DNA from 4 places in the Xenorhabdus ishibashii genome. Region 1 is predicted to be linked to each of the others. Evidence: predicted binding sites of a transcription regulator. Region 1 holds the regulator's gene; each other region holds the start of a gene.
What was found. Region 1 encodes PurR, which represses purine synthesis genes. Its sites were predicted from a motif close to CANGCAAACGTTTGCNTG; they were not measured.
Positions count from the first base shown of each region.

Region 2: a site for PurR is predicted at 1,162-1,179, ahead of glyA (serine hydroxymethyltransferase). Genes of this name have one in related genera too.
Region 3: a site for PurR is predicted at 1,214-1,231, ahead of gcvT (glycine cleavage system aminomethyltransferase GcvT). Genes of this name have one in related genera too.
Region 4: a site for PurR is predicted at 970-987, ahead of Xish_RS08855 (nucleobase:cation symporter-2 family protein). Genes of this name have one in related genera too.

Region 1 is NZ_NJAK01000002.1:431,955-434,167, forward strand. It holds gene sodB (superoxide dismutase [Fe]) at 1-348, shown strand, start outside; gene purR (HTH-type transcriptional repressor PurR) at 851-1,876, shown strand; gene punR (DNA-binding transcriptional activator PunR) at 1,880-2,213, opposite strand, start outside.
Region 2 is NZ_NJAK01000001.1:2,582,120-2,584,332, forward strand. It holds gene hmpA (NO-inducible flavohemoprotein) at 1-941, opposite strand, end outside; gene glyA (serine hydroxymethyltransferase) at 1,287-2,213, shown strand, end outside.
Region 3 is NZ_NJAK01000001.1:789,244-791,456, reverse strand. It holds gene gcvT (glycine cleavage system aminomethyltransferase GcvT) at 12-1,109, opposite strand; gene ubiI (FAD-dependent 2-octaprenylphenol hydroxylase) at 1,482-2,213, opposite strand, start outside.
Region 4 is NZ_NJAK01000001.1:1,861,002-1,863,214, forward strand. It holds gene Xish_RS08855 (nucleobase:cation symporter-2 family protein) at 1-918, opposite strand, end outside; gene gltS (sodium/glutamate symporter) at 1,160-2,213, shown strand, end outside.

The sequences.
Region 1 (2,213 bases):
TGGCATAGCCTGTCACCAAATGGTGGTGGTGAACCAACCGGAAAAGTAGCAGATGCCATCAACAATGCTTTCGGCTCTTTTGCTGAATTCAAACAGCAGTTTACTGACGCAGCCCTGAAAAACTTTGGTTCTGGTTGGACTTGGTTAGTTAAGAAAGCTGATGGCACTCTGGCTATCGTTAACACCTCTAATGCAGCAACCCCAGTGACTGGCGAAGATAAACCAGTACTGACCGTTGATGTCTGGGAGCACGCATATTACATCGATTATCGCAATGCACGCCCTCAATATTTGGAGCACTTCTGGGCTCTGGTCAACTGGAAATTTGTTGAAGAAAACCTGGCTTAATAAGATTACTTCTTATACTGGTTTGAAATAATAAGGGCGGGTTTTCCTTCATTCGCACAATTTTGCATGTTGGAAAACCTACCCTTAAAGTAAGTGGAGCTACAAATTCTTCTTTTAGATCTTGGTTAGATCAGGCAAAGGCTTCCCAGAAAAACAATCATGATTAATGCACTACTGGCGGCCAATAATCCCAATTTCAGATCTGTATCCATAGAACATCCTCAATGTGAAAATTAAGACACCTCAACACCATAAATTTTAGGCGGTTATTTGTCGTATTATCGAAAAATCATACCGCAATATCTAATTCATACTCTTTATAGCATCGATTATTACTTTCACTTTTGAGTTAGATCAGACAAAATTCAAAGTTTACCGCTAAATTATTGCCAACCATCATCCCGTATATAAATATATTGGCAAACGATTAACAAATAGCTATACCCGACTAGAAAGATAAAGGGTATATAAATTAGACCAGAAGGTCAGGAGTCCTTTTTTCATGGCAACGATTAAAGATGTGGCTAAACGCGCTGGTGTTTCGACCACAACCGTATCCCATGTTATCAATAAAACCCGTTTCGTCGCCGAAGATACAAAGGCCGCAGTTTGGGCTGCTATTAAAGAATTGAATTATTCCCCCAGTGCCGTTGCTCGCAGCTTAAAAGTTAACCACACCAAATCCATTGGATTGCTGGCAACATCAAGTGAAGCACCCTACTTTGCTGAGATCATAGAATCGGTTGAAAATAGCTGCTATAGCAAAGGTTACACACTGATTTTATGTAATTCTCATAACAACCTTGATAAACAAAAAGCTTATCTCGCGATGCTGGCACAAAAACGAGTAGATGGTTTGCTGGTCATGTGTTCAGAATACCCTGAGCAACTTTTGAGTATGTTGGAAGGCTATCGCAATATTCCTATGGTGGTCATGGATTGGGGAGAATCCAGAGGTGATTTTACCGATGCGATTATTGATAATGCCTTTCATGGTGGTTATCTGGCTGGCCGTTATCTCATTGAACGCGGTCATCGTGATATTGCCTCTATTCCTGGGCCATTGGCAAGAAATACTGGGGGAGGACGCCACCAAGGTTTTCTCAAGGCACTAAAAGAAGCCAATATCGCCATTCGTGATGAGTGGATTGTACAAGGTGATTTTGAACCTGAATCTGGTTATCAGGCCATGTACAAAATCCTGAATCAAAAACATCGTCCAACCGCTGTTTTTTGTGGTGGAGATGTCATGGCTATGGGGGCGATCTGTGCAGCCGATGAGTTGGGGTTGCGCGTTCCACAAGATATTTCAATTATCGGTTATGATAATATCCGCAATGCCCGCTATTTTACACCCGCATTGACAACCATCCACCAGCCCAAAGAGCGTTTAGGACAAATGGCTTTTTCAATGTTACTGGATCGGATCATCAATAAACGTGAGGATGCACAAACTATCGAAGTCCATCCACGCCTTGTTGAACGGCGCTCTGTTGCAGATGGACCTTTTATCGATTATCGCCGCTGACGGTTAATTTTCTTGCAGCCATTCGGCATTAAGCGTTTCGCTATCCCCCAGATAATCAAGTAACCAGCTTAATGCCGGTGAGTGGCTTTTTTGCGACCATGTCAAACAACATGGGCTGTCAGGCAAGGGCTGTTCAAGTTCAAGTGTAATCAGCTTACCTTTACGGATCAGCGGTAGCGCACGGTGTTTGGGCACCATGCCTACACACAATCCATCCATCAAACAACTTAATCCAACATCCCAATCAGGAACAATCAATCTCCGTTGATTATTCAAAGCCCATGTATCACGCTTAGGTAAGCTACGCGAAGTGTCTTCGAGACATAAACTGGGATAA
Region 2 (2,213 bases), on a different contig from region 1:
TTCACTTCATTGGCAAAAGCATGATGGCCGCCATGCTCTGCGGCATGGAACCAATTTACTGAGCCAGCGTGATTATGGTTATGCAGGTGTTGCAGCATACTCATCATCGGTGTCAAACCAACTCCGGCAGAAACCAGAGTGACTGGCGTATCAGATTGCACATCGAGGAAGAAATCACCGTGTGGTGCTGCCAGCATCAGAATATCTCCTTCCTGTACCTTATCGTGCATGTGGTTTGAAACCTTGCCCTGAAGTTCACGTTTAATGGCAATCTGGTAACTACTTCCGTTTGGTGCGGCAGTCAGAGAATATTGGCGGATTTCACGATTTTCAAATGCCGGATCTTCTATATAGACCGCCAAATACTGCCCTGGCTTATAATCCATGACCTTGCCACCATCAACAGGCACAAACTCAAAGCTGGTGATGACATCACTTTGTGACTGCTTCCGGCTAACACGGAACGGGCGTAGATCACGCCAACCGCCCTCCAAAGATCCACCAGTTTGATAAATTTCCTCTTCCCGATTGATAAAGACATTAGCCAACACGTTGTAGGCTTTTCCCCAAGCGTTGAGAACTTCCTCACCAGGATGAAACATTTCATCAATTGTTGCCAGAAGATGTGTACCGACAATTTGATAATGCTCAGGTTTAATGTTGAGGCTGGTGTGTTTATGAGCGATTTTTTCTACGGCAGGTAAGAGTGCTGACAGATTATCGATATTGCCAGCATAAGCACAAAGGGCGTTGAAAAGTGCTTCACGTTGATCACCGTTGATCTGGTGACTCATATTGAAAATATCTTTTAATTCAGGATGATGCTTGAACATACGTTCGTAAAAATGTGCAGTTAGCTTAGGGCCTGTAGAAACAATTAACGGAATGGTCGATTTTATGGTTGCGATAACCTGACTATCTAGCATGAGGATCTCCTGAATTTTTTTCACATAATGCTGAAATTTATAAGTTGTATTTTAAATGCAACTTATAGGGTTTGGGAATATACCAGAATGAGAAAAGATAATTATTTTTCCTTAAATCAAAAAAGTAGAATTTTAATTAAAGTGAATCGCGACCAGGATCACAAATATCAGCAATAAATCCGTAATCATTCAGGAAACAGCAGGTTATTTAGCTTCTAATGGGCTACCAAGGTATAATGCAAACGTTTGCGTAATTTATTTTGTCAAGACTATCTCATTCGATAAAAAGAGTTTACACTGTGTGCCATTCTGGCCCTCAGGGGTATTTTTTTAGAGATGTAGCTGAGTCAGGAGAACCAAATGTTAAAACGTGAAATGAATATTGCGAATTACGATCCCGAACTGTGGCAAGCGATGGAACAGGAGGTTTGTCGTCAAGAAGAACACATTGAATTGATTGCTTCTGAAAACTACACCAGCCCAAGAGTAATGCAGGCACAAGGCTCTCAGCTTACTAACAAATACGCGGAAGGTTATCCGGGTAAACGTTACTATGGTGGTTGTGAGTATGTTGATGTCGTTGAACAACTCGCAATTGACCGCGCAAAAGCGCTGTTTGGTGCAGATTATGCTAATGTCCAGCCACATTCTGGTTCTCAGGCAAACGCTGCGGTGTATATGACACTGCTAAAACCTGGCGATACGGTTTTAGGGATGAATCTGGCGCACGGTGGTCACCTGACTCACGGCTCTCCTGTTAACTTCTCTGGTAAACTTTATAACATCGTACCCTATGGTATTGATGAAAAAGGTAAAATCGATTACGACGATATTCGTACCCAGGCACAAAAACATAAGCCAAAAATGATCATCGGTGGCTTCTCTGCTTATTCCGGTGTTGTGGACTGGGCGAAGATGCGTGAGATTGCCGATGAAATCGGTGCTTATCTATTCGTTGATATGGCTCACGTGGCAGGTCTGGTAGCAGCGGGTGTTTATCCAAACCCTGTTCCTCATGCGCATGTTGTGACAACAACCACGCATAAAACGCTGGCTGGCCCGCGTGGTGGCTTGATTCTGGCGAAGGGCGGCGATGAAGAATTTTACAAAAAACTGAATTCCTCTGTTTTCCCTGGCTCTCAGGGCGGCCCGTTGATGCACGTTATTGCCGGTAAGGCAGTGGCATTGAAAGAAGCGATGGAGCCTGAATTCAAAGCCTACCAGCATCAAGTCGCCAAGAATGCGAAAGCGATGGTGGAAGTCTTCCTGCAACGTGGTTACAAAGTG
Region 3 (2,213 bases), on a different contig from region 1:
CTTGTTTTTGTTCAATCTACAAGTGATTTGCCCATCCGCACAAAGCCAGGTTTAACAACCTGAACAGGAATTTCACGATTACGGATCTGGGCAACCGCCTGTTCACCAATACCCTGCGGTACACGTGCAAGGGCTATACTAAATCCTAAGGTTGGGGAGAATGTTCCACTGGTAATGACTCCAGAACGTATTTCGCCGGAACCATCAGTGAAACTGACAGTTAAACCACCACGCAATACCCCTTTTTCACGCATGACCAGTCCAACTAATTGCTCAGGATCCGTTTCGCGCTGTCTTTCCAATGCTTCACGACCAATGAACTGACGATCTTCCGGTTTCCAGGCAATTGTCCAGCCCATGTTGGCAGCCAGTGGTGAAATAGTTTCATCCATTTCTTGACCATAAAGGTTCATGCCCGCTTCAAGACGCAATGTGTCACGCGCCCCCAACCCAGCAGGCTTTACCCCTACAGACAACAACTGCTGCCAGAAATCTGCTGCGTGTTCTTTAGGTAGTGCAATTTCATAACCTGCTTCACCGGTATAGCCCGTCGTTGCAATAAATAGATTTCCCGACTGGACGCCAAAGAAAGGTTTAATGCCAGTTATCGCCTGTTTCTGCTCATCACTTAGCAATGATTGAACTTTGACTTGCGCGTTTGGCCCCTGAACAGCAATCAGAGCCAAATCATCACGCACAGTAATCTCAACGTCATATTTCTCAGCATGTTGGTTAATCCATGCCAAGTCTTTCTCGCGGGTCGCTGAATTCACAACCATGCGGTAAAAGTTATCAGTGAAGAAATAAACAATCAGGTCATCAATAACGCCAGCGGAAGCATTTAACATTGCGGTATACAGTGCCTTGCCCTGCTCGGTTAGTTTGGCAATGTCATTAGCCAGAAGATAACGGAGAAAATCACGACAACCTGTGCCGTGTAGATCCACAATTGTCATGTGGGAAACGTCGAACATACCGGCATCAGTACGCACTGTATGATGTTCGTCAATTTGTGAACCATAGTGCAGGGGCATCATCCAGCCATGAAAATCTACCATGCGTGCTCCGCATGCCAGATGTTGATCATATAGTGGGGTGTGTTTTGACATTATTTCCCTCTTTACATTCTTGACATGAAAACATTCGTGACCTGAAAAGACATACGGCGCATTAACCGGCAGGTGTTGGATCATGAAGCAAAGAAGCGGTTAATCACGCAAACGATACCTTGGGATAAGAAGTTATCACTGAAACAGGAAATGAACCATAAAATAAATTGGCTAGGTTGCAGTAGAAATCCAAAAAGACACTTATTGTCATGCAGAATTTTTGTCTAATTTTTTGCACAAAAACACTCAAAGTTTTTAACAAATGGCAAAAAACAATCTTTTTTGATTAAAAAAAGGCTAAAGTATGAAGTAAATCGACTTAACACACTTTAGCCTAACATGAGAAAAACTAATTATAATTCACGCGCTGAATTAGATTTTTTCAACCGAAGAGGTTTGAGAGATCAGCCAATCAGGAAGGTCATTGAGACCCATTGCGTGACGAAGCAATTGCGGCTTCATTGCTGGTAAGTGATCAGCCAAGGTTAACCCAATACCGCGCAACAATTTTTTAGCTGGGTTGTTGCCATCAAATAGCTGACGAAAACCCTGCATACCTGCAAGCATGACCGCAGCACTGTGTTTACGACGACGCTCATAACGCCCTAAATAGAGATACTGGCCGATGTCTTTCCCTTGCAGGTTTAAGCGGCTCAATTCACCTATCAGTTCTGCCACATCCATAAATCCAAGATTAACCCCCTGACCAGCCAGTGGGTGGATAGTGTGTGCTGCATCGCCCAAGAGTGCCAATCGATGAGCGGCAAAATTGCGAGCATATCGTCCGGTCAATGGAATGGTTTGTCGATCACTGATCAGTTCACATTGACCAAGACGCATATCAAATGTCGCGCTTAGTTGCCGATTGAACAACACGGGTTCCATAGATTTGCGCTGTTGCGCAGACTCAGCCGGTAGTGACCACACAATTGAACATAAGTGAGGATCAGGCAGGGGCAGGAAAGCCAGTATGCCATCACCGTGGAAAACCTGACGCGCGACACCTTCATGAGATTCCTCAGTACGAATTGTCGCTACCAAAGCGTGGTGTTCATAATCCCAGAAAGTCAGCGGAATATCTGCATGTTGACGCAGCCAAGAGTG
Region 4 (2,213 bases), on a different contig from region 1:
CTTCATGTAAAGTGGCCCGCTGACAGGTTGCTCGGAGACATCTGAGGTAGCAGTGATATCGCCAATCGTTTCCAGTGATGTCACCATAAAAATCAAAATCAGTGGGATCAACAGATTCCAGTCAAAAGACAAACCATAATAGAGTGGAGCTGGGATAATGATGATTGGTGCATCTTCTTTTGGTGTTGATACGGGCAACATATCCATATACCAGGCCAGCAGATAACCCATTGCCATAGCAATGACCAGAGAAGCAACACGTAAATAAGGGTTATTTTGGCGATTCAGTAACACGATGACGGCAAGAACCGTTCCTGCAAGCAGCAAGTTTTCATGTGCGCCAAATGTGCCATTTTGAATTGCAGCATAACCGCCTCCAATCGAGGTTAATCCTACTTGAATTAATGACAGACCAATAATCATCACCACGATACCGGATACCAGAGGTGTAATGATCCGTCTTGCTAAATGCAACACTCGCGAAAGCAGCACTTCCGTCATGGAGGCGAGCATCAGTGTCCCGAACAGAGTAGCCATCATAGTGGGAATATCTACACCGCCATTTTTCAACGCCAGGCCACCCATAATCAGCGGGGCAACGAAATTAAAACTGGTGCCCTGAATTGAAAGCAACCCAGAACCAACAGGTCCCCAAGAGCGAATTTGAATAAGTGATGCCACACCTGAGGCAAACAGGGACATACTGATAATGCGTTGGGTATCCTGCTCTGGAAGCCCCAGAGCCTGGCAAATCAGCATTGCTGGCGTAATAACAGCCACAAACATAGCCAGTAAATGTTGGCAGGCAGCAAATAGAGCATGTGGGAACGGTGGCTTATCTTCCAGACGATAGATAAGTTCATTGTTTGAGTTATTGGGAACTTCTGATGAATTGGATTCACGGGGTAAATTGACCATGTTGTGAAATTCCAGATAGACAAAAAGCGCATTTTAATGATTCTCAACAGTAAAGCAATCGTTTGCGTAAAGTTTTCATTATCAAATGCAGCTTAAATTCGTCACATTTTTAAATGTTTTAACTTGTGTTTATGAGTAATTTTCTTTCTAATCCAACCCTTACCTGCTCTTGGCGTTTTTATAGGATGATTATAACGTCGTATTAATTTTACATAACACTAACAATGGATGAGGTACATAAATGTATCATCTAGATATTTATGGCACGCTCGTTGCTGCCACACTTGTTTTGCTACTAGGAAGAAAACTCGTACAATCAGTCCCATTCCTTGAAAAATATACTATTCCTGAACCTGTCGCGGGTGGATTATTGGTTGCGTTAGTTCTGCTGGCAGTTAAACAATCTATAGGTTGGGAAGTCAGTTTTGATTTATCTCTCCAAGAGCCTCTCATGTTGATGTTCTTTGCCACAATCGGCTTGAACGCTAATCTTGCCAGCCTGAAAGCCGGCGGAAAATCTTTGGTCATTTTTGTCTTCGTGGTTGTTGGCCTGTTATTTGTACAGAACACCGTAGGTATCGCATTGGCGAAAATGCTTGGCCTTGATCCATTAATGGGATTGCTGGCAGGCTCGATTACACTATCTGGTGGTCATGGAACAGGCGGTGCTTGGGGTAAGGTATTCACTGAGCGCTATGGCTTTGAAAATGCAACGGAAGTGGCAATGGCATGTGCAACATTCGGTCTGGTTTTAGGTGGCCTGATTGGTGGTCCGGTCGCCCGCATGTTGGCGAAAAATACCCAAACCCCAGGATTGGGGGCTGAGGATACCGAGCTGCCGACGGCATTTGAGAAACCTTATACTGGTCGGCTTATTACGCCATTAGTGATGGTGGAAACTATTGCTATGGTTTCCATTTGCTTATTGGCGGGTAAGTTTATTGAGAAATTGCTACAAGGCACGGCCTTTGAATTGCCGACGTTTGTATGTGTCCTGTTTGTTGGTGTCATTCTTAGTAACGGCTTATCTCTGCTTGGTTTTTATCGGGTCTTTGACAGGGCGGTTTCGGTCTTGGGTAACGTGAGTTTATCGTTGTTCCTGGCAATGGCCTTGATGAGTCTGAAACTGTGGCAATTGGCTTCCCTTGCGCTGCCAATGCTGATTATCCTTGCCGTGCAGGCAGTGGTTATGGCTTTATATGCTATTTTCGTCACTTACCGTATCATGGGCAAGAATTTCGACGCGGCAGTATTATCAGCCGGTCACTGTGGTTTTGGCTTAGGTGCAACACCAA